3 regions of the Streptomyces sp. 796.1 genome follow, and region 1 is predicted to be linked to each of the others. Evidence: riboswitches for the same ligand, from Rfam matches in the RefSeq annotation. Region 1 holds a riboswitch; each other region holds the start of a gene.
The links. A riboswitch is a leader RNA that binds a small molecule or an ion and turns the genes downstream of it on or off. The one in region 1 is predicted to bind cyclic di-AMP.
Positions count from the first base shown of each region.

Region 1 (7,019 bases):
GGTGGGTGTGGTGTGCGGCTGGGGCAGGGGGTGAGTGTGGGTGTGTCGCGAAAGGGGCTGGGCCCATCGGGAGGCGCCCGGATGGGGCAGTCTCGGGTGCGGGGCGGGTGGGGGGCGCCGAGACTGGGCCCGTGATCACACTTCGCACCTGGGCACCCGCGGCGGTGCTCGCCCTGCTCGCCCTGTCCGCGCCGGCGCAGCCGGTGGCCGCACGGCCCGCGGCCGACGGGCGGGCGCCCGCGCGCACGGTCTCGGCCTGGCTGCCCTACTGGCAGCAAGAGGGCGGCTACCGCAGCGCGTTGGACCATGCGGACCAGCTCCACACGGTGAGTCCGTTCTGGTACGAGATGACCGGGCCGGAGCAGTTCACCGAGCATCCGGGCGCGGGTGAGCTGCGGATCGTCGAAGGGTTGCGGCGGGCCGGGATCAAGGTGCTGCCGACGGTGACCGAGGCGCCGGGGGCGCGGGCGATGGCCGAGTTGCTGGGCGACCCGGCCCGGCGCGCCACCCACGTACGGGCGCTGCTGCGGCTGGCCGAGAGCCGCCCGTACGACGGTCTCGACCTGGACTACGAGCGGATGAACGAGGACGCCGAGCCGGAGGTGCTGCGGCGGGTGCGGGAGGGGTTCAGCGCCCTGGTCGACGAGGTGTGCGGCGCGTTGCACGACCGCGGGAAGCAGTGCACCGTGGCGGTGTACCCGCGCACCGAGAGCGAGGACTCGGCGCGGGTCTACGACTACGCGCGCCTTGGCCGCTCCGTGGACCGGCTGCGCATCATGGGCTACAACCTGCACGACGCGCTCGGTCCGCCGGGCCCGTTGACCTCGCCCGACTGGTACGACGCGATCCTGCGGTACGCCACCGCGCGGGTGCCCGCGCGGAAGATCGAGATGGGCATCCCGGCGTACGGCTGGGACTACCGCGTCGGCGACGGTGGCCGCGCACTGCACCGCACCACCCGCGAGGCACAGGCCCTGCGGAAGCGGGTCGGCGCCCGCTACGAGTGGGACGAGGCTTCGCGCACCCCGCACTTCAGCTACCTGGACGAGGGGCGCCGGCGTGTCGTCTGGTACCAGGACAGCCGTGGCATCGGCGCCCATCTGCCGACCCTGCGCGCGCACGGCGTGGTCAACACGGCCCTGTGGGCACTGGACTTCGAGGAACCGGCCCTGTGGAAGACCCTGGCGGACGGCGCCCGCACCGGGGCCGGCAGCAGCGACAGCGGCAGTCCGTAGGGTGAACCACCCTGCACCGGGCGAACGCAGCGAGAGCCGCCCGCACCCGTGGGTCTCGCTCTACGCCCACACCCAACCCGGCGGCCGACCGTAGGGCGAACCACCCCGCACAGGGCGAACGCGGCGGGCGACGGTCCGCCGCCGAGCCGCAGGCCACCCGGCGGCGGACGGCGCCGAACCCACCGCCAGCCCCCGCCCAGTGACTCCGCCCAGGTCACCCCGGGTCCGCGGGGCTGGCAGGGCCGGGTGTCGGGTTCTGCTGCTGTTCGGCCCAGTCCGCGCGGCGCAGTTCGTACTCGACCTCGCCGTGTTCGGTGCCCGGCAGCGGGTCGTCGAAGTGCACGTGGAAGGTGCGTACGTAGCGGAGTCCTGACTTCTCCATCACCCGGCGGGAGGCCGTGTTGACCGCCATGGTCTCGGCCCACACGCGCTCGACGCCCAGGTCGGTGAACCCCTTGCGGAGCAGGGCGCGGGTCCCTTCGGTGGCGTACCCCCGTCCCCAGAACGCCGCCTTCAGGCGGTAGCCGAGCTCCACCTCGCGCACGCTGCCGTCGGCCGGCGGCTGGAGGCTGAGCCACCCCACGAACTGCCCCGAGTCCCGCTCGAAGGCCGCCCAACGGCCCGCGGGGCCCGACGCGTAGTCGCGCAGGATCTTCGGCAGCACCTCGTTCTCGATCACGGCGCGTGGCGTCGGCTCACCGGTGAGGTAGCGCATCACGGCGACGTCGCCGTCCAGGTCCACCAGGTGGTCCACGTCGGCCTCGGTGAACCGGCGCAGCAGCAGGCGTTCGGTCGTCAGGAACACGGTCATTTGGCACACGACTCTCGTCGGGGGCAGGAGACAGCCGTCATGGTGCAGGGAGCCGGCCCGGGTCGTCCAAGCCATTTCCGCCGGGGCCGGGCACCTCCGGCGCGGCGGCCCGGGGGCGTGACACGCGTCCGGCCCGGACAGCTCGACCGGCCCGGACGACCCGCACGGCCGGGCCCCGCGTGCGCCTACTTCCAGGGGATGTTCCGCCACGGGCTGCCGGGGTCGGACATCAGCAGTTGGTGGGCCGCCGCCATGTCCTCGTACCAGTCGCCGAACTCCTCCTCGTCGAAGTGCAGACAGCGGCCGAGGATGTAGGCGGCGGAGAAGTCCTGCCAGGAGCGGTAGTTGGCCTGGCTGAGCCGGCCGGCGCGCAGCACGCCCTGCTCGGCCTCCTCCAGGGTGCAGTAGCGGGCTCCGAGCCCCCAGCGGGCCATGCAGGACGCCCGGCCGTAGTCCCACGCCTCCACCGAGCGGACGAACTTGCCCTCGCCCAACAGCCCGTCCGCGCGGAACCTGGCCTCGTACCGCATGATCCGGCCGATCAGCCGCCGCACCCCGGCCACCTGGGAGCGCACCTCGGCGTCGCTGCGCGGCTGGGCCACCGTCACCCCGTCGGGCGTGATGCGCGGCTCGGCGGCCTCGGCGGCACCGTGCCACAGGGCGCGCTCGGCCACCTGGCGCCAGTGGTCCACCTCGACGGCGCCGGCGAAGTCCAGCGCGAGCGAGCGGCGTATGCCGAGCGTGAACTCCCATACGGGGCTGGTCATTTCGGCCCGCAGCAGCAGGTCCTGGGTGCGCTGCCAGTCGGCCCGCGACCCGATCCCCCACCACTCGGCGAGCCGGTCCCGCTCGGCCGTGTAACCGCCGCCGTGGTAGGCCATGGCGTTCCACAGTTCGCCGTTGCTGACGGAGAGCAGCGCCCCGCAGGCCAGGCCGTGTGCGACCGGTCCGCGCAGCGGCCCGCCGATGTACAGGGCGCGGAGCCGGCGCGGAGGCTGGCTGCACCGGGCGGCCCGCTCGGCGTGCTGCTGCCAGACCGCGCGGTGGCTGGTCGTGGTCGGGAAGTACGCCTCGCAGGGGCTGCCCGGGTTGACCGCGAGCCACTGCGGGTCCTTCGCGCCCCACACCCGCGCGTACCAGCCCAGCGACCCGGAGTGGAAGACGGGGTCCTCGACCGGCGCCGGCAGCATCCCCTCGGTGTAGACGGCCAGGCAGTCGGTGCGGGTGCGCGGGTCGCGGTACGGGGTGAAGACGACGCTGTCGGGGTGGGCGTCCACCCGGGCCCGCGAGTCGGCCACGAACAGCGGCGTACGGGCCAGCACGTCGAAGTAGCCGGCCCAGTCGCCGCGCTCCTTCGCCTCGTACAGGTCCTGCTCGACGGCGCTGGGTGGCTGCCAGCCGGACGGCTGCTCCTGCTGCGACCGGGGCGCCGGCTGGGGGTGGGACACGGGGTAGTAGGCGCTGCCTGGCAGGGGCGCCGGGTACGGGGCGGGGGTGCTCGGCGCCGGGGGCGCGGCGGTCGGCGCGGGGCTGCCGTCCAGCGGCTGTGGCTGTGGCTGTGTGGGTGCCTGCGGCTGCGGCGCCTGGTCGTCGGGGGCCGGGGTGTCGACCGTGCCGCCGACGCCCCGGTGTTCGATGGCGCGCCGCGGATCGGCGGCGGGCGCGCTGCCGGCTCCGCGCGCGGCCTCGGTGCTGCGCGTCGGGCCGCCGACGCTCCGTACGGGACCTTCGGCACCGTGCTCGGGTTCGGCGCCGCCCGATGTCGCGGGTTCCTCCCCGTTCCACAACCCCATGACGGGGAACTCTACCCAGCGCCCGCCCGGCACTCCCCGAGCGGCCGGGCCCGTCACGCCCGGTGCCGGGGCGGGTTGCCCCGGAGAACGCCGATGTGCCCCTTCGCCGGGTGGGCGAAGGGGCACATCCGTGGTGCTGGGGCTGCCTGCCGCCCCGGTCAGCGACCGGTCAGTGGCAGCCGGTCAGCGACTGGGGTGATCAGATGCTGACACCCTTGGCGCGCAGGTACGCGATCGGGTCGACGTCCGAGCCGTAGCCGGCGCCGGTGCGGACCTCGAAGTGCAGGTGCGGGCCGCTGCTGTTGCCGGTGCTGCCGGACAGGCCGATCTGCTGGCCGCCGGAGACGCTCTGCCCGGCCGAGACGGTGAGCTGCGACAGGTGCGCGTACTGGCTGTAGTGGCCGTCCGCGTGGCGGATGACGACCTGGTTGCCGTACGAGCCCGCCCAGCCGGCGGAGACGACCTGGCCGGCGCCGATGGCCTTGACCGTGGTGCCGGTGCCGACGGGGAAGTCCACACCGGTGTGGTAGCCGCTGGACCAGCTACCGCCGGCCTGGCGGTACGGGGTGCCGGTGGAGCCGGCCACCGGGGCGGTGAAGCCGGTCGAGGTGGCGGCCTCGGTCTGCGGCTGGGCCTGCTGGACCGGCGCGGACTTGGGCGCGACCTGCTGCTTCGGGGCCTGCTGCTGCGGCGCCTTCGGCTGGGCGGCCTGCGGGGCGCGCTGCTGCTGCGGGGCCGGGGCGGCCTGCTGCTGCGGAGCGCTCTTCTGCGGGGCCTTCAGCGCGGAGCCGGCACCGGGCAGCGTCAGGCGCTGGTCCGGGTAGATCAGGTTGGGGTTCTTGCCGACGACGTCCTGGTTGCGGTCGTAGACGGCGCGCCAGCCACCGTTGACGTCGTGCGCCTGGGCGATCTTGAACAGGGTGTCACCGGAACGCACGGTGTACGAGGTGCCCGCGGTGTGCTGGTGGGTGCGCGGAGCGGACTTCACCTCGGCCTTGGGGGCAGCCTTGGGGGCGACCTTCGGAGCAGCCTTGGGGGCGGCAGCCTTCGGGGCGGCCTGGGGCGCGACCTGCTGGGTCGGGCGGCTGTCGCGAGTGGTGGTGTTGCCCTGCTCGCGGGCGCCGTCGGGGGCGATCTGCGGGGTCGGGCCGCCGGCGGTCAGGCCCGCCTTGACGGAGCACACCGGCCAGGCGCCGGGGCCCTGCACCTTGAGGACCTTCTCGGCGATGGCGATCTGCTGGTCCTTGGTGGCCAGGTCGGCGCGCGGCGCGTAGGCCGTGCCGCCGAAGGAGCGCCAGGTGCTGTCGGTGAACTGGAGGCCGCCGTAGAAGCCGTTACCGGTGTTGATGCTCCAGTTGCCGGTGGCCTCGCACTGGGCGACCTTCTCCCAGACGTCCACGGAGGCGGCGTTGGCCTGGGTGGCGCCCAGGAACGGGATGGCGAGGCCGGCGCCGCCAGCGGTCAGCGCGACGGAGATGCGCGCAAGACGACGGGGGCTGATGCGGCTGTGGCGTGCGCGAAAAGACATAGGGGTAGCCCTCTCCTATGCCTACGAGGTGAGCTGTCGGATTCGGGCTGGAGTTGCCCGGACGCGTCTGGTGCGGCGGGGTGCCGCGACACGTCTTCACCCCAAGCCGACCGCGCTGAGACGCGGTGCGGCACTTACCTGGTTCCCCCGCTCTTGCCGTCATGACTTTGAAGTTTCTCCTCGGCCAGCGGCAAGATTCGGCATTCCGGCGTCGGATACCCGCCTTCGTTTCAGCGGGATCGCCAACAAAACACATTCATTTCCCTGCCGACAAGCCTGAACCCGCCGATGGAGATCCATTGCAGCCGATAACTCGCGAGAAGAGATAACGCTCTGCACGGGATCTGTGCCGTACTGCGATATTTCGAAGTACGGGCCGCGGGCGACATCGCAGGCGGCGCGGGGTTCCCGCGATCGGAAGGGGATCGGGCGACCACAGCACGTGACAGATCATCGCGGGGCGCCGGTGAGGTGCACCACAGAGCCCGGAAAGTCCGAAAAGTTCTGTTCAAATGATCTTGTTCGGCCTCTTCGACGGAGCTCCCGACACTCTTCCGCGGCCCGCTTCTTGTGGCCCAGGCCACATTACTGGTCCTCGTCTGCGTCCCTGCTACCCAGGAATACGCGCCGAAACCGCGCGAGGTTGCCTCTCGCGCTAAGAATTCTGGAAATCCCGGCCAGCGCCCCGCCCGCCGGGCGATTCCCCTATTGATCGACTCCGCCCGCACGACGACCCGGTCGACATAGACGAGGGGGCGCCCACCTCATGGGAAAGCCCCTCCCCCGCCGCGAGGGGTCGGTACGTAAGGAGGGGACGCAAGGAGGGGACTCCAAGAAGAGGGAAGGGAAGGGGGCGAGGAGGGAGCGGGGAAAATGCCTCCCGGCTTCGGCCGGGGTGGAGTGGGGAGGGTAGGGGCGGTGCGGGTGATTTCCCGAATTCGGCCTCGGTGCGGGCCCGAGGTGGGCCCGCACCGGGTGTCGACCTACTCCTGTGGGCCCGCCGCCCCGAAGAAGGCGAGCAGTTCCCGTACGACCGCCTCCGGCTGCTCCTCGGGGACGTAGTGGCCGCTGCCACGGACCTCCACCACACGGATGTCGGTGCCCTTGTCGGGGCCCATCTGCTGGCGCAGGGCCTGGTAGCTCAGCTCACCGGCCAGGGTGAGGATGGGCAGCGTCAGCGGGGCGTGGTCGGCGAGGTCGATGACGTCCTTGCGCATCGTCTGGTACCAGCCGTTGCCGGCGCGGATGGCTTCGGGCGTGGCGTACGCATGGGCGTAGACACGTCGGGCGTCCTCGGCGACCGACGCCTGGTCGAGGAGCATGTGCCCGTACAGCCAGTCGATCACCGGACGGAAGCGGCCGGCGAGCAACTCCTCCGGGAGCCCGCGCAGTTGGTTGAAGGCGAACCACCACGGGTAGCCGCCCCGGCCCCGGGAGATGGCCTCGACCTGCTTGTCCGAGCTGGGCAGCATGGGGATCTCCAGCCAGGACGCCTCGGGGACGCCGAGGTCGATGGTGACCAACCGGCGTACCGATTCCGGATAGTTGGCGGCCAGGTGGTAGCCGAGCCCGGCGCCGATGTCGTGTCCGGCGACGAAGGCCGATGTGTGGCCGAGGTGGTGGATCAGCTCGTGGATGTCGCGCGCCATGGT
Region 1 is NZ_JBLIWA010000015.1:131,705-138,723, reverse strand. It holds gene ACMA1D_RS12740 (glycosyl hydrolase family 18 protein) at 132-1,235, shown strand; gene ACMA1D_RS12735 (GNAT family N-acetyltransferase) at 1,450-2,046, opposite strand; gene ACMA1D_RS12730 (DUF1266 domain-containing protein) at 2,232-3,839, opposite strand; gene ACMA1D_RS12725 (transglycosylase family protein) at 4,039-5,367, opposite strand; cyclic di-AMP (ydaO/yuaA leader) riboswitch at 5,371-5,580, opposite strand; gene ACMA1D_RS12720 (alpha/beta fold hydrolase) at 6,351-7,019, opposite strand, start outside.

Region 2 (7,019 bases), on a different contig from region 1:
TTGGTCACCGACGGCGGCGATGTCCGCGTCGGTCGGGGCGGCGGGGGCGGTCTGCGGCGGGGGCGTTTCCATGCGGGAAGGTTCTCGTTCTCTTCGGTTCGTCGGGCGCGGCGCCGGTCGGTGCGGGCGCGGTGGACGTACGGGGTGAGCGTGCGGGGTGGGGCGCGGCCGGCCGGCGCGGGGGCCGGTCGCGGCCCGGCTAGCGGTGGCTGTCGGCCGTGTCGACCTCGTCCCACAGGTTGCCGTACCAGGGCTGGTCGCCGCCGCGGTCGTCGGCCGAGCGCTCGGCCTCCTCGGCGTCAGGCCCCAGCATGCTGTACCCCGTCTCGCCGGGGCGCAGGTAGTGCAGGTGCTCGCGCGCCAGCCGCTCGATGTAGGCGGGGTCCTCCAGGCGGGCCTTGCGGTCGCGCAGCCGCTCGACGTCCTCGCGGGTCTGCTCGGCCTGCCGGCGCTGGTCGGCGATGTCGGAGCGCTGCGAGACGAACTGCCGTATCGGGTACGCGAGCGCCACCACCAGTGAGCAGACGACGAGCGCGAGGAGCGCGGCGCGGCCGGTGAGCCGGCCGCGGCGGGGTCGCCTGGCCCTGGTGCGGGCCCGGTAGACGCGGGCGGCGGCGTTTTCGCCGAGCACCCTGAGCCGGGTCGCGGTGGAGAACCGGTCCGCGGGCACGTCACTCCCCTTCATCCGTCGTCGTCCGTGGTCAGCCGGGTTTCCGGCGTCCGGGCGGCGTACGCGCCCAGCGGCCGGTGCGCGGGCCCGCCAGCACACACGTACGTCCCCGGCCACGGTACGGGACCGGGGCCGGGGACGGACGGAAAAGCGGCGGGCTCGCCGCGCTGTCGCGGTGCGGACGGCGCGGCGGGACCGGGGCGGGCGCGACGCCTACCCGGGAACGGGCCCGGGCGGGCGGCCGGCCCGGCGCCGGGGTCAGCCCTCGAAGCGGAACCGCGGGAAGGCGCTGCGGCCCGCGTAGACGGCCGCGTCGTCCAGGATCTCCTCGATGCGCAGGAGCTGGTTGTACTTGGCCACGCGCTCGGAGCGGGCCGGGGCGCCGGTCTTGATCTGGCCGCAGTTGGTGGCGACGGCCAGATCGGCGATGGTGACGTCCTCGGTCTCGCCGGAGCGGTGCGACATCATGCACTTGAAGCCGTTGCGCTGGGCCAGCTCGACCGCGTCCAGGGTCTCGGTCAGCGAGCCGATCTGGTTGACCTTGACCAGCAGGGCGTTGGCGGTGCCGGACTCGATGCCGCGGGCCAGCCGCTCCGGGTTGGTGACGAACAGGTCGTCGCCGACGATCTGGACCTTGTCGCCGAGCTCGTCGGTGAGGGTCTTCCAGCCGTCCCAGTCCTCCTCGTTCAGCGGGTCCTCGATGGAGACCAGCGGGTAGGAGGCGACCAGCTCGGCGTAGTACGCGGTCATCTCGGCCGCGCTGCGGGGCTTGCCCTCGAACGCGTACGAGCCGTCCTCGTAGAACTCGGAGGCGGCGACGTCGAGCGCGAGCGCGATGTCCTGGCCGGGGGTGTAGCCGGCCTTCTTGATGGCCTCGACGATCAGGTCGAGCGCCTCGCGGTTGGAGTCCAGGTTCGGCGCGAAGCCGCCCTCGTCGCCGAGGCCGGTGGACAGGCCGCGCTCCTTCAGGACGCCCTTGAGCGTGTGGTAGACCTCGGCGCCCCAGCGCAGCGCCTCGGAGAAGGACTCGGCGCCGACGGGCGCGATCATGAACTCCTGGATGTCCACGTTGGAGTCGGCGTGCGAGCCGCCGTTCAGGATGTTCATCATCGGCACCGGCAGCAGGTGCGCGTTCGGGCCGCCGAGGTAGCGGAAGAGCGGCAGGTCGGACGCCTCGGAAGCGGCGTGCGCGACGGCCAGCGAGACGCCCAGGATGGCGTTGGCGCCGAGCGAGGACTTGTCGGGCGTGGCGTCCAGGTCGAACATGGCCTGGTCGATCAGCCGCTGCTCGGTGGCGTCGTAGCCGACCAGCTCCGGGCCGATCTGCTCGATGACCGCGAGCACGGCCTTCTCCACACCCTTGCCGCCGTAGCGGGCCTTGTCGCCGTCCCGCAGCTCAAGGGCCTCGAACTGGCCGGTCGAGGCGCCGGACGGCACGGCAGCACGGCCGGTGCTGCCGTCGTCGAGGCCGACCTCGACCTCGACCGTGGGGTTGCCTCGCGAATCGAGGATCTCGCGGGCTACGACGACGTCGATAGACGGCACGAGCGGTCTCCTTCGTGTGGGTCTGAGCTTCTGCGTCATGAGCCTAACCGGCCCCGGTGCCCCGGCTCGCCGCGCGCCCGTCCGACGAGACGACAGCGCGGACAAAAACGCAGATCGCTGGGCGAACGGCACACCCGAATCGGTGGCGCGGCTCCCCGGGCGGCGCTGGCCGGGGCGGGCACAAAGGGCGCTCGCGGCATGCCTACGCCCCGTGGGCGACGGTACGCCGTCGCCGCCGCGTACGCCTCGCGTCCATTCGACGTCCAGGCGGGGACGGGGTCCCGTGCGGCGGCTGGGTGTGGGGGGCGTGGGGGCTGTGGAGCGGGTGGTGGCGCTGTGGGGCGCCGGCCGGCGGCCGGACGCGGGGGCTGCGCCGTGGGGGGGGCCGGGGCCTAGTCGTACGGCCGCTGTGGCTCGCGGGGGCCGTGGGGCGTACGGGCCTGGGGCTCGTACCGGCCGATTCGTACGGACTGGGCTCGTACGGACCGGCTCATACGGGCCGCGCGGCGGGCGGGCGCGGTGGGGCGCGGGTTGCGGGCCGGGGCGGCGGGGGGCCGTGGACGGCGTGGGGCCGGGGCCAACGCGGAGCCCCGCCGCGATGCGCTCGGGGGAAGGCGCACCGTGGCGGGGCGGTCTGCGGCGCCGTGCGGCGCTGGGGTACGGCACCCGGCCCGCGGCCGGCCCTGGGCGGAGCCGGCCGGGGTCGGGGTGGTGGGTCAGCTCAGGTGGAGCTGCTGGCCCGGGTAGATCAGGTCGGCATCGGTGATGATGTCGTCGTTCAGGTCGTACAGCTTGGCCCAGCCGCCCTTGACGCCCTCGGCCTCAGCGATCTTGGCGAGCGTGTCGCCGGACTCGACCTTGTACTCGCCGTCGCCCTTCTTGATGGTCTTCGGGGCGGTGTGCTGCGGCGCGGCCTGCTGCGGGGCGGCGTGGCGCGGCACGTAGCGCTCGGCGCTGCGGCTCGGGGCCTGCTCCTGGGTGGTGCGCGGCGCGGCGTGCTTGGGGGCGGCCTTCGGCGCGGCCTGCTGCGGGGCGGCCTGCTGCTGGGGCGCGGTGTGCTGCTTCGGCGCCTGCTGCTTGGGGGCCTGCTGCTTGGGCGCGGTGTAGCCGCCCTGGGTCAGGTTGACGCCGCAGTGCGGCCAGGCGCCCTTGCCCTGGCTGGCGAGGACCTTCTCGGCGATCTGGATCTGCTGCGCCTTGGACGCCAGGTTGGCGGTCGGGGCGTACGCGGTGCCGCCGTACGCGGCCCAGGTGGAGGCGGAGAACTGGAGGCCGCCGTAGTAGCCGTTGCCGGTGTTGATCGACCAGTTGCCGGTGGACTCGCACTGGGCGACCTGGTCCCACTGCGAGGTGGTGGCCGCGTTGGCGTTGGCGGCGCCCATCAGCGGCACGGCGACGGCCGCACCGGTCACGCCGGCGAGCGTGGCTATCCGGGTGGCCTTGGACGGACGACGGTGCTTGCCCTTGGAAATCAGCATGTTGGTTTCCTCACCGACGCCTACGAGGTGAGCTGTCGGGTTCGGACTGTGAGTTGCCCGGCCGCGGTCTCCCGCAGCTTCACCCCTAGCCGTTCAGCCCCCTCGTACCCCGGACCGTTCGGCACTTACCTGTGGTTCCCCCGCTCCTGCCTTCGGCGCTTGACGCGTCGGCTTCCCCCCGGCCGCCGGCAGGATTCGGCGTGACGACCAGTGGCGCTCGCGGTGGCGAGCGATGAAGACCGTAATCACAGATCCCCGGAGTGCTCAAACCCCTACATCCCTGGAAAGTCAGTGGGGTTTACCCGCAAGAAAATCACATCCCCGCAGGTCAGACAGCATGGCTACAGATTGGGCAAGCGAGACACGCCGGGAAGCCAAAGAGACCCATGTCTCACTTTCGCCAAACGGGGCACATCACCATCAATTGCCCCGCCCGGCGGCCCGTCAGCGTTCCGCTTTCACCCCAAGGTCAAGCTTTTGACCAGGCAAGATCAGGTCCGGATCGGCGCCCACGACCTTTTCATTTGCCACGTAGAGCGCCGGCCAGCCGCCCGGGGTCGCATGGCGCTCGGCGATCGCCGACAACGTGTCGCCGGAACGCACCTCGTGCTCACCCTGCGTGACGCCGTCCGCGCCCTTGACCCCGTCGCGCCCGCGCTCGCTGCGGTCGGCGTGGCGGCCCCCGGGACGCTCCGTCGCGCCCTCGCCACGGTCCGCGTCCGCGCCGGACTCGGGGCTCGGTTCGCCGCGGTGCTTGCCGGTGCCCGCGCCGGCGTCCGCGCCGGCCCCCGCGCCGGTCTCCGCCGGGTCGCCGCTGCCGCCGGCATGTCGGCCGCTTCCGGCCCGATCCGCGTCCCGCTCGGCGCCGTCGCCGGCCTCGCCGTCCGCCTTGCCGGTCGACTCGCCGTCCGCCCCGCCGCCGGCCTTGTCGCCGGCCTTGTCGCCGCTGTCGCCGCGCTCGGGCGACTGCGCGCGGTCCGTGGTCGAACCATCGGCACGGTCGGTGTCCGCCGCGCGGTCGGTGTCGTCGCCGTCCGCGCCGTCGCGCGCCTCGCCGGCCGGGGTCTTGGCGTCCGCGTCCCGGTCGGCGTCGCGGCCGGCGCCCCGGTCCGCGCCGTCGCGGGCGTCACCCCCGGCCTTCTCGCCCCGGTCGCGGTCCGTCTTCGCCGGCTCGTCGTCGGACTTGTGCTCGCCGTCCGCCGCCCCGCCGGGTCTGGAGGTGGGCCCGGGCGCCGGCAGCGTGCCGTCGTCGCCGCGCTGGGGGCGGCTGCGCTCGGAGGTGTCGCCCGGGTTGACGTCGGGGACCTTGCCGTCCTCGGCGAGGCCGACGGTCTTCGCGCAGCCGCTCCAGGCCACCGGACCGCGGTCGGCCAGGATGTCCTCGGCGATGGCTATCTGCTGGGCGCGGCTGGCCAGGTCGGGGCGGGGCGCGTGGTCGGTGCCGCCGTAGAGCTGCCAGGCGTCCAGGCTGAGGCCGAGGCCGCCGTACTTCCCGTTGCCCTCGTTGGCGCTCCAGACGCCGCCGCTCTCGCAGTCCGCGACCCGGTCCCAGGTCTGCGCGTCGGCGGCGCCGGCACCGGTGGCGCCGAGCAGCGGAAGGGCGATTCCGGCGCCGGTCACCCCCGCTGCGACGACGATGGCCGGGGCCTGACGGGGGCGACGATGTTTGCCGTTGCCGGATCGCATACGGGTGCCTCTCGTGTGGCGGCAGATTTTGACGGTCGAAAATACTGCCGCCGCCGGACCGTCACAAGCTGATGTAGCGGAGGTCACGCACCGATCACACATATGACGCCCCGTCAGTCACGGCTCGCGCGGCCCGTTTTCCCGGCGCCCTAGCACAGCCGCCGGCGCGCCCCGCGGCCGGCCGGCGCCGAGCCCGCTCCGGACGCTCCGTCACCAGGGCGCGTACGAGGTCACGGACGGGGCGCGCGGCCATCCGGAAGCGGGGACACCGCCCCCGCCGCGCGCCCCAGCACGCCGAACGGCCGTCGCCCCGGGCACCGCCCGCCGTGACTTCCCCACCCGGCCGCGGAGACGGCACATCCGGCATCGGACGTAGCCGAGCTACGCACCGTGGGGTGACGGCGCGCCAGGGGGCGGCGGAGAGGGGCGGTACGGGCGGGATCGGGCGATTTCTGAGCTGCGGGGTGGCGGTGGTGGGGCCGGTGGGGCGACGGCTGCTCGCGGTCGGACCGTGGGGGCCAGCGGCCCGCCGCGGTCGATGGGCGGGAGCTGCGGCCCGCTGCGGTCACTGAGTCGGTGCGGTCGGAGTGATCGGTGCGGCCGGCGCGGTCGGAGCGATCGGAGCGGTCGGTGTGAAGGCGACCGGCAGGGTGCGCAGGCCGCGCATGATGAGGCCGCCGCGCCAGCGCAGTTCGTCGGGGTCGACCGCCAGGTGCAGATCGGGCAGCCGGGTCAGCAGGGTGCCGATCGCGGTCCTGGCCTCGATCCGGGCGAGCGGGGCGCCCACGCAGTAGTGGATGCCGTGCCCGTACCCCAGGTGCTGGTTGTCGCGGCGGGTCAGGTCGAGCCGGTCCGGGTCGGCGAACCGCTCCGGGTCGCGGTCGGCAGCCGCCAGCACCACGAGCACCGGCTCGCCCGCGGCGACGTGCTGCCCGTCGATGGTCAGCGGCTCGGTGGCGAACCGCCAGGTGGCGAGCTCGACCGGCCCGTCGTACCGCAGCAACTCCTCCACGCCGCTGTGCAACATCGCCTCGTCCCCGGCGGCCAGGGCGCCCTGCAACCTGGCCCGCTCCCCCGGGTTGCGGAGCAGCGCGAGCGTCCCGTTGCCGATCAGGTTGATGGTCGTCTCGAACCCGGCGAACAGCAGCACGAAGCACATGGCCGCGGCCTCGTTCTCGGTCAGGTGCTCGCCGTGGTCGCTGGCCCGGATCAGTCCGGAGATCAGGTCGTCGCCGAGGTTCTCGCGCTTGCGGTGGATCAGGTCGGCCAGGTACGTACGGATCTTCTTGACCGAGCGGGCCACCCCGCCGCGCGGGCCGCCGCCGTGCCGGATCATCATGCCGGCCCAGTCCCGGAAGTCGTCCTGGTCCTCCGGTGGGACGCCGAGCATGTCGCAGATGGCGTAGATGGGCAGCGGGAAGGCGAACTCGTGGATCAGGTCCGCGCTGCCGCGCGCGCAGAACGCGTCGATCAGTCCGTCGGTCAACTCCTGCACCCGGGGCGCGAACTCGGCGGCCCGGCGCGGCGTGAACGCCGCGGAGACCAGCCGGCGCAGCCGGGTGTGGTCCGGCGGGTCGATGTTGAGCAGGTGCGTCATCAGATCGGCGCTGCGCTCCCCCGGGATGCCGACCCGACCCCTG
Region 2 is NZ_JBLIWA010000056.1:459-7,477, forward strand. It holds partial or broken gene ACMA1D_RS28970 (DUF501 domain-containing protein) at 1-72, opposite strand, end outside; gene ACMA1D_RS28975 (FtsB family cell division protein) at 200-685, opposite strand; gene eno (phosphopyruvate hydratase) at 929-2,215, opposite strand; gene ACMA1D_RS28985 (transglycosylase family protein) at 2,932-3,693, opposite strand; cyclic di-AMP (ydaO/yuaA leader) riboswitch at 3,696-3,861, opposite strand; gene ACMA1D_RS28990 (transglycosylase family protein) at 4,138-5,379, opposite strand; gene ACMA1D_RS28995 (cytochrome P450 family protein) at 5,945-7,019, opposite strand, start outside.
Region 2: linked by a shared signal. The riboswitch ahead of ACMA1D_RS28985 (transglycosylase family protein) and the one ahead of ACMA1D_RS12725 (transglycosylase family protein) in region 1 are both predicted to bind cyclic di-AMP.

Region 3 (7,019 bases), on a different contig from region 1:
CCCGGCGACGGTGGCGGCGACGATCTCGCCGATGCTGTGTCCGGCCAGTACGGAGGGGCGCACGCCCCAGGAGAGCCAGAGCCTGGCCACCGCGTACTCCAGCGCGAAGAGCGCGGGCTGCATGTAGGCGATCTGGTGGATCAGGTCGGCGTCCTCGCTCTCGCCCAGCAGCATGTCGCGGATGGAGCGGCCGAGGTGCGGGGTGAACAGCCGGTCGCAGGCGTCCAACTCGGTGCGGAAGGTGGCGAACCGTTCGTACAGCGGGCGTCCCATGCCCACGTACTGGGCGCCGCCGCCGGAGAACAGGAAGGCCACCTGCGCGGTGCCGGCGCTGGCCTGCCCGGCCTTGGCCAGCCCGCGGTCGAGCAGCCGGGCGACGTCGTCGTGGTCGCGGACGAAGCCGGCGATCCGCAGCGGGAAGTGGGCGCGGGCCACGTTGCTGGTGTAGCAGAGGTCGCCGACGTCGAGGTCGGGCTGGTTGCGCAGCAGCCGCTGGTAGCGCTGGATCTGGCCGGTCAGGGCGGGGGCCGACTTGGCGGAGAGGGTGAGCAGGTGGCCGGCGCCCTCCTCGGTGGGGGCCTCGACCGGCTCGGGCGCGGGTGCCTCTTCGAGGACGACGGAGGCGATGGTGCCGGTCAGCCCGAAGGAGTTGACCAGCGCCCGCTTGGTCGGCGCGGTCCAGGGGCGGGCCTCGGTGGCCACCGCGACGGGGGCGGTGTCCCAGGGGATGCGGCTTGAGGGCTGGGTGAAGTTCAGGTGCGGGAAGATGGTGGACTCACGCATCTGGAGCGCAGTCTTCACCAGCCCTCCGATGCCGGCCGCCGACTCCATGTGGCCGATGTTGGTCTTCAACGAGCCGACGACGACCGGCTGTTCGGGGCTGTGCGAGGCGCTGAAGACGGAGCTGATGGCGCCGATCTCGATGGGGTCGCCGAGCGGGGTGCCGGTGCCGTGCGCCTCGATGTACGAGATGTCGTGCGGGCGCATTCCGGCGGCGTCCAGCGCCCTGCGCATCAGCCCTTCCTGGGCGATGCCGTTGGGCACCATCAGGGAGCTGCTCTCGCCGTCGGAGCCGACGGCCGAGCCGCGGACCAGGGCGTAGATGCGGTCGCCTGCGCGCTGCGCGTCCGAGAGCCGCTTGAGGACCAGCGCGCCGCCGCCCTCGCTGCGGCAGTAGCCGTTGGCTGCCTCGTCGAAGGTCTTGCAGCGGCCGTCGGGGGCGAGCATGTTCGACTGGCTGGCGAGGATGTAGGGGCGCGGGTTGACGATGGCGTTGACGCCGACGCACAGCGCGACGTCGGATTCGCCCTCGCGCAGGCCCTGGGCGGCGAGGTGCACGGCGACCAGCGATGCGGAGCAGGCGGTGTCGATGGTCATGCAGGGGCCGCGCCAGCCGAGGAAGTACGACAGGCGTCCGGAGACGGCGCTGAGCGCGGCGCCGGTGGGCATGTAGCTGTTGAGTTCCTCGTTCGCGTAGCCCCCCATCTCGCCCGCGTAGTCGGTGTTGCTGACGGCGACGTACACGCCGCCCCTGCCGTGGCGCAGCGGGCTGGGGTCGATGCCCGCGTCCTCCAGCGCCTCCCAGCCGGTCTCCAGCGCGAGCCGCTGCTGGGGGTCGATGTAGTCGGCTTCCTTCGGCGAGATGTTGTAGAACTTCGCGTCGAACTGGTCGATGCGGTCGAGGAAACCGCCGCGTTCGCACCGGATGACGCCCTTGGCCGCCGGGTCATCGGAGGTCAGCCCCTCCGGGTCCCAGCGGTCGGTGGGCAGTTCGCGCAGTCCGGACCGGCCGGTGCGCAGGAATTCGGCGAATTCGTCCGGCGCGTTGCTCCCGCCGGGAATGCGCAGTCCGATGCCGACGATGGCGATGGGGTCGGGCCCGGTGTGGGAGGTCTCGGGACCGGCTGGTGCTGCGTGGTCCCGTGCGTCGGTGGCGTTATCTGACATGGCTCCTGCTCTTGTTGCAAAGTCCGTACGGGACACTCACGCGGCCTCGGTCCTGGTGGTGCGCACTGCGAGGCGCACTCCGCCGTGGCAGGTCGGTACGTCGCCGTCGCCGTACCGGCACAAGGTGCTGACCAGGACGATCGATCCGCCGTCGGCTTCGCGCTCGTCGACGCCCACGACGTCGATCTCGCCCCAGAACCCGCGCCCGCGCATGGCGCGCCGAAAGGTGCTGCGGAAATCCACGATGAGAATGTCGGGAAGCTGTCGAGCCCAGTACTCGTCCAGGGTCCAGGCGTCGAACGGCCACATGGCACGCTCTTTCACGGACTTCGCCAGCAGGTAGTAGACGAGTTGGTTGAAGCACAGGTTGAATTCGACCGCGTTGAAGTGTCCGGTGTCGTCGATGTAGCACGACTCGGGAATGGTGAATTCGCCCCGCGCGCTGACGCGCCCACCGTCCCTCGGCTCGCCCTGGCGCGTCACCGTGGCGGCCTTCAGATAGCGGCAGTGCGGTTTGTAGGGGGTCAGGACCCGGTTGAGGAGCGGCTCGTCACAGCCGTACTGGGTGGATCGTGCGGTGCTGGTGTTGATGAGGTCCACTGGTTGTCTCTCAGCGGCCTTCTGCCGACTGCCGGGCGCCGATTCCGGCGTAGAACTCGTGGTCGTCGTGGACCGTGATCCGGTGCGAGACGGTCGGCTCGGGCTTGACGGTGTGCCGGGCGCAGTGCACGAGGCTGCGGTTGTCCCAGACCAGCAGGTCGCCCTTGTCGAAGGTCTGGAGGTGGATGTTCTCGTGCTGGAAAGTGGGATCGGCCTGGCCGACCGCGGCAAGCACGTCGCGCAACAGGGAATCGGGCAGCGGCGACCCGTCGGCGGCCTGCAATTCGTAGGTGAACGCCTCGCTGATGTAGAGCAGCGGCTCGCCGGTGACCGGGTGCGGGAAGACGGTGGGGTGGGTGACGGCCGGGGTGTGGTCCTCGATCTCGGCGAGTACGTCGGTGATGGGCCGGTAGACGTCGTCGGGGCGGATCTTGAAGTACCGCCGGACGCTGTTGCGGCTGCTGGATCCCGCGAGGGCGTCCTTCATGGCCTGTGGCAGTTTCCGGTACGCCTTGCCCATGTCGATGAAGTAGGTGCCGCGGTTCTCCTTCGGCACCACCTGCGGATAGATCAGGGTGAGCCCGAACGGGCGCGCCATGAACGAGTAGTCGTGGTGCCAGAACTTTCCCGTTTGTGGCACGCCGACTTGTTGTCCCGCCTCCTTCACATTCGAGGAGACGAAGATTTCCTTGTGCTCGGGGTGGTGGTACATCGGCTGGTAGTAGGTCTCCACCTCGCCCATGCGGTGGCCGAAGGAAACGAACTCGGCGGCGGAGAGGTGCTGCCCTTTGAGGACCACGATCTTGTGTTCGTAGACCTTCTTCTTGAGTTCGGCGATGTCCTCGTCCGGGGCGTTCAGCACATCGATTTCGACATCGACACCCAGCGCGGTGTCCGTTTGTGGTGCGGTGGTCATAATCTCCCCCAGTGGGCCGTGCCTGATTGGTTAAGAGAAATCACTGACGGTCCCACCGTTCAGTAACCGGCTTAGGTCGGCCTTCAAGCCCGCTGAAACGGAGGGGTTGCCTCCCCGACGGGCGTTCGACGGACGGTCCCCCGAACGGGTAAGCCCGCCTTGGCCCGTATGGGCGGTGCCAACCACCGGGTGGCCCAACCCGACCGGACCATTCATCACCCGTACGAGTGGACCGCCGTTTCGGGCGCGTGGCGCCCTGCCACCGTCACGGGCAGGAGATTCCCGAGGAATCCAGTGCGCCGGAGCGCATCGGAGTGCGCATACGGGGCACGGCTCGACGGACGCCATCGGTGAATCTCCTGATACACCTGTCGGGCGCGTCGCTTCGGCGTACGACGTGTGGGCCCCGGGCGTGTTGGGCAGTCAGCCCCCAGCGCCCGCCCACCGTCACGTTCCGCGTGCGCCGTTCTTTCCCCTCCCGCGCGTTCCCGCTTGCCCCGCGCCGTGTCGCTGGGCGTCAGGTCGCGGGTCGAGGCCCGCCGGTCAGCCGTCGCATCGAGCCGCTGCCGCGCGCGCCGCCCTGCTCCCCCGTACACAGATGAGGACACCCCTGTGAAGATCAAGACGTTCGCCAAGCTGGTGCGCAGCCGTCAGCTCCCGCTCGCGGTGCGCATGCCGAAGGACCTCTCCGCCCCCGTCTACCGGGCCTCCTTCCTGGCCGCGGCGGCCACCAGCGGGGTGCTGCGGCACCTCGCACAGCAGCCGCTGGACGCCCCCGCGCTCGCCGATGAGCTCGGCCTGCACGAGGAGGAGAAGCTGCTCGGCTCCTGGCTCGACATGGGGGTGCGGGTGGGGGACCTCGGTCAGCGCGGTGGGCGGTACCGGCTGCGCAGCCGGCTCGCCAAGGGGCTGGCCCGGCCCGATTCGGACGCGTACGCGGCGCTGCTCGAACAGCTCATGCGCTTCCACGCCCCGCTGCTGCTGGACGCGCCGAACATGCTGCGCGAAGGCCGGCGGGTGTCGATCGCCGATCAGGACGGCGCGCTCATCGCCCGCTCGTCCCGGGTTCTGGAACCCGCCGTGCAGGGGGTGGTGGAGCAGCACGTGGACCGCACCGCGCCGGTGCGCCTCCTTGAGGTGGGGTGCGGCAGCGGTACGTACGTGCGGCACGCCACCTCGCTCAACGACCGGCTGACGGCCGTGGCGATCGACCTCCAGAGCGAGGTGGTCGAGCAGGCCCGGGTGAACCTGGACAAGTGGGGACTTGCCGACCGGGTGGAGATCGCCCGGGGAGACCTGCGGACCTACTCCACGGACCAGAAGTTCGACCTGGTCACGCTGCACAACAACATCTACTACTTCCCGCAGGGCGAACGGATCAAGGTGCTGGAGCGGGCGCGCTCCTTCCTGATGCCCGGGGGCAAGCTGCTCCTGACGACGAGTTGCCAGGGCGGCGGTCCCGGCCTTGAGATGCTCAACCTGTGGTGCGCGTACGCCGACTTCACCGGGCCGCTGCCGCACCCCGAGACGCTCGTCGGCCAGTTCCGGGAGGCCGGCTTCAGCCAGGTGCGGTCGCGGCGGCTGGTGCCGGGTGAGGAGTTCCGGGCCTTCACCGGTGTGAACCCGTTCGACGCCGAGGACTGACCGGCCCGCCCGGACACTCCGGGAGCCGGCACTGAAATCCGTATTGCCGGAACCATCCCGCCTTGGCATGATCCGTGGCGCATCGCAGCGTCGGGCGTCCTACGGGGCGTCCGATCCGCCGACGCGCGGCCAGGAGCGCGGCGTGACGTCTCATCACCATCCACACTCCGGACCCGGCCGTGACGGGGGCCGGGTGGCCCAGTCGTCGTCCGCACCCCGGACCCCCCTCGTCCGATTTTGCATTTCCGCAGGTCAGGACGGGTGATACGGACTCGTACGGGGGACGTTTCGCGGTGCGGTTCGCCATCACCGACGAAGGTGAAGAACTTCACATACAGCCCTTTCGACTGCGAATTCGGGCCGTGGATGGCGCAGTATCCCTATCCGACACCACCAAGCCCCCGTCACCACGGCGGGGCGGTCCGGGCGGACGCCGAGTCCTGCCGCCGCACGGACCAAGGAGTAGATCGCAGATCGGCAGGAACGGGAGACCCAAGCACGACGGACCACGAAGTCGGTGGTCCTTGGGGTGAAGCCACGCAGGTGGCCGGGCAACTTCGCCAGTCCGAACCCGACAGGTCATCTTTCGCAGGCGGATGACGAAGGGCTTCTGTATGTCCGCGCAGGCTCGTATACCCGCGCTCGCTTCCCGCCTCGGCACCGCGTCAGCCCTCACCGCGACGGTGCTGGCGGGGTCGGCCTTCCTTCCCGCGATGACCGCCGACGCCGAGGCGGCGACCGCCTCCCACAAGGCGCTCAAGGTCGCGGCAGGCAAGAAGGGCGCACCCTACAAGTACGGGGCAGCCGGTCCGCACCGGTTCGACTGCTCCGGGCTCACGCTCTACTCGTTCAAGAAGGCGGGCAAGAAGCTGCCGCGCACGGCAGCCGCCCAGTACAACAAGACCCGTCACCTGTCCGCAGGTTCCCGCAAGGCGGGGGACCTGGTCTTCTTCCACTCCGGCCGGAACGTCTACCACGTGGGCATCTACGCCGGGAACAACAAGATCTGGCACGCTCCGAAGCCCGGCAAGTCGGTGCGGCTGGAGAAGATCTGGACCAAGAAGGTCTGGTACGGCCGGGTCCGCTAGGCGCCCTCGCACCACCGCCCGGGTGGACGGGGGTCGTCGTGGCCACCGCCCGCCCGGGCGTGCGAGCAGTACGCGAGGGGTATGCCCGGATGACGTGCACTGCCCGCCCGGCCGCCGGGCGCGTGCAAGCGGTACGGGCGCCGGCCGCCTCGCGGCGCGCTCCGCCCACGCGCTCACTGAGCCGGGTGATTGTCCCCCTGGGTTCGTCACCCGCAGGAGGCACCCGGCGTTGTCCTCACGTGCCGACCGAATCACGGTCAGCCTGATCCATGAGGACTAGTCATGATGCGAGGAATGACCGGTGTCGCCGTCGTTGCCGTGGCACTGGCGGGTGCGATGACGCCGGCCCAGGCACGTGAGGCGACTCTGCCGATCAAGAACGGCAAGGCCGAGTTCTGCTTGACCAAGCCCGCCGCCAAGCGGCTGGCCGAGGCGAAGATCAAGCTGGTCGCGACGGGGAAGGCACGGCTGACCGGCAAGCAGCGCCAGTGCGTGTCGCTCCCGCTGACCGAGGGCACCCGGGACTACGCCAAGTTGCAGGGTGGCCTGAGCTTCCGTGACCGGGATGACCGCCTCGACCTGAGCAAGGTCCACAACTACGTGGACAAGACCCCGCGGACCGTGGTCCACGCGTCGGTCAACCGGGCCAAGGCCCGGCAGGCGCAGTTCTTGACCTACACCATCAAGCGGGACAACGCCCAGGTCACGCAGAAGCAGATCAAGGCCGTTGACGTGCGGACCGCGCTGACCGGCGAGGGCGAGAAGCTGTTCAAGAAGACGTTCGGCAAGTCGCCGCTGCGCGAGGGTGAGCAACTGTTCAACCT
Region 3 is NZ_JBLIWA010000106.1:82,894-89,912, forward strand. It holds gene ACMA1D_RS32105 (type I polyketide synthase) at 1-1,947, opposite strand, end outside; gene ACMA1D_RS32110 (FcoT family thioesterase) at 1,984-2,547, opposite strand; gene ACMA1D_RS32115 (TauD/TfdA dioxygenase family protein) at 2,558-3,463, opposite strand; gene ACMA1D_RS32120 (SAM-dependent methyltransferase) at 4,076-5,107, shown strand; cyclic di-AMP (ydaO/yuaA leader) riboswitch at 5,566-5,717, shown strand; gene ACMA1D_RS32125 (C40 family peptidase) at 5,722-6,195, shown strand; gene ACMA1D_RS32130 (hypothetical protein) at 6,490-7,019, shown strand, end outside.
Region 3: linked by a shared signal. The riboswitch ahead of ACMA1D_RS32125 (C40 family peptidase) and the one ahead of ACMA1D_RS12725 (transglycosylase family protein) in region 1 are both predicted to bind cyclic di-AMP.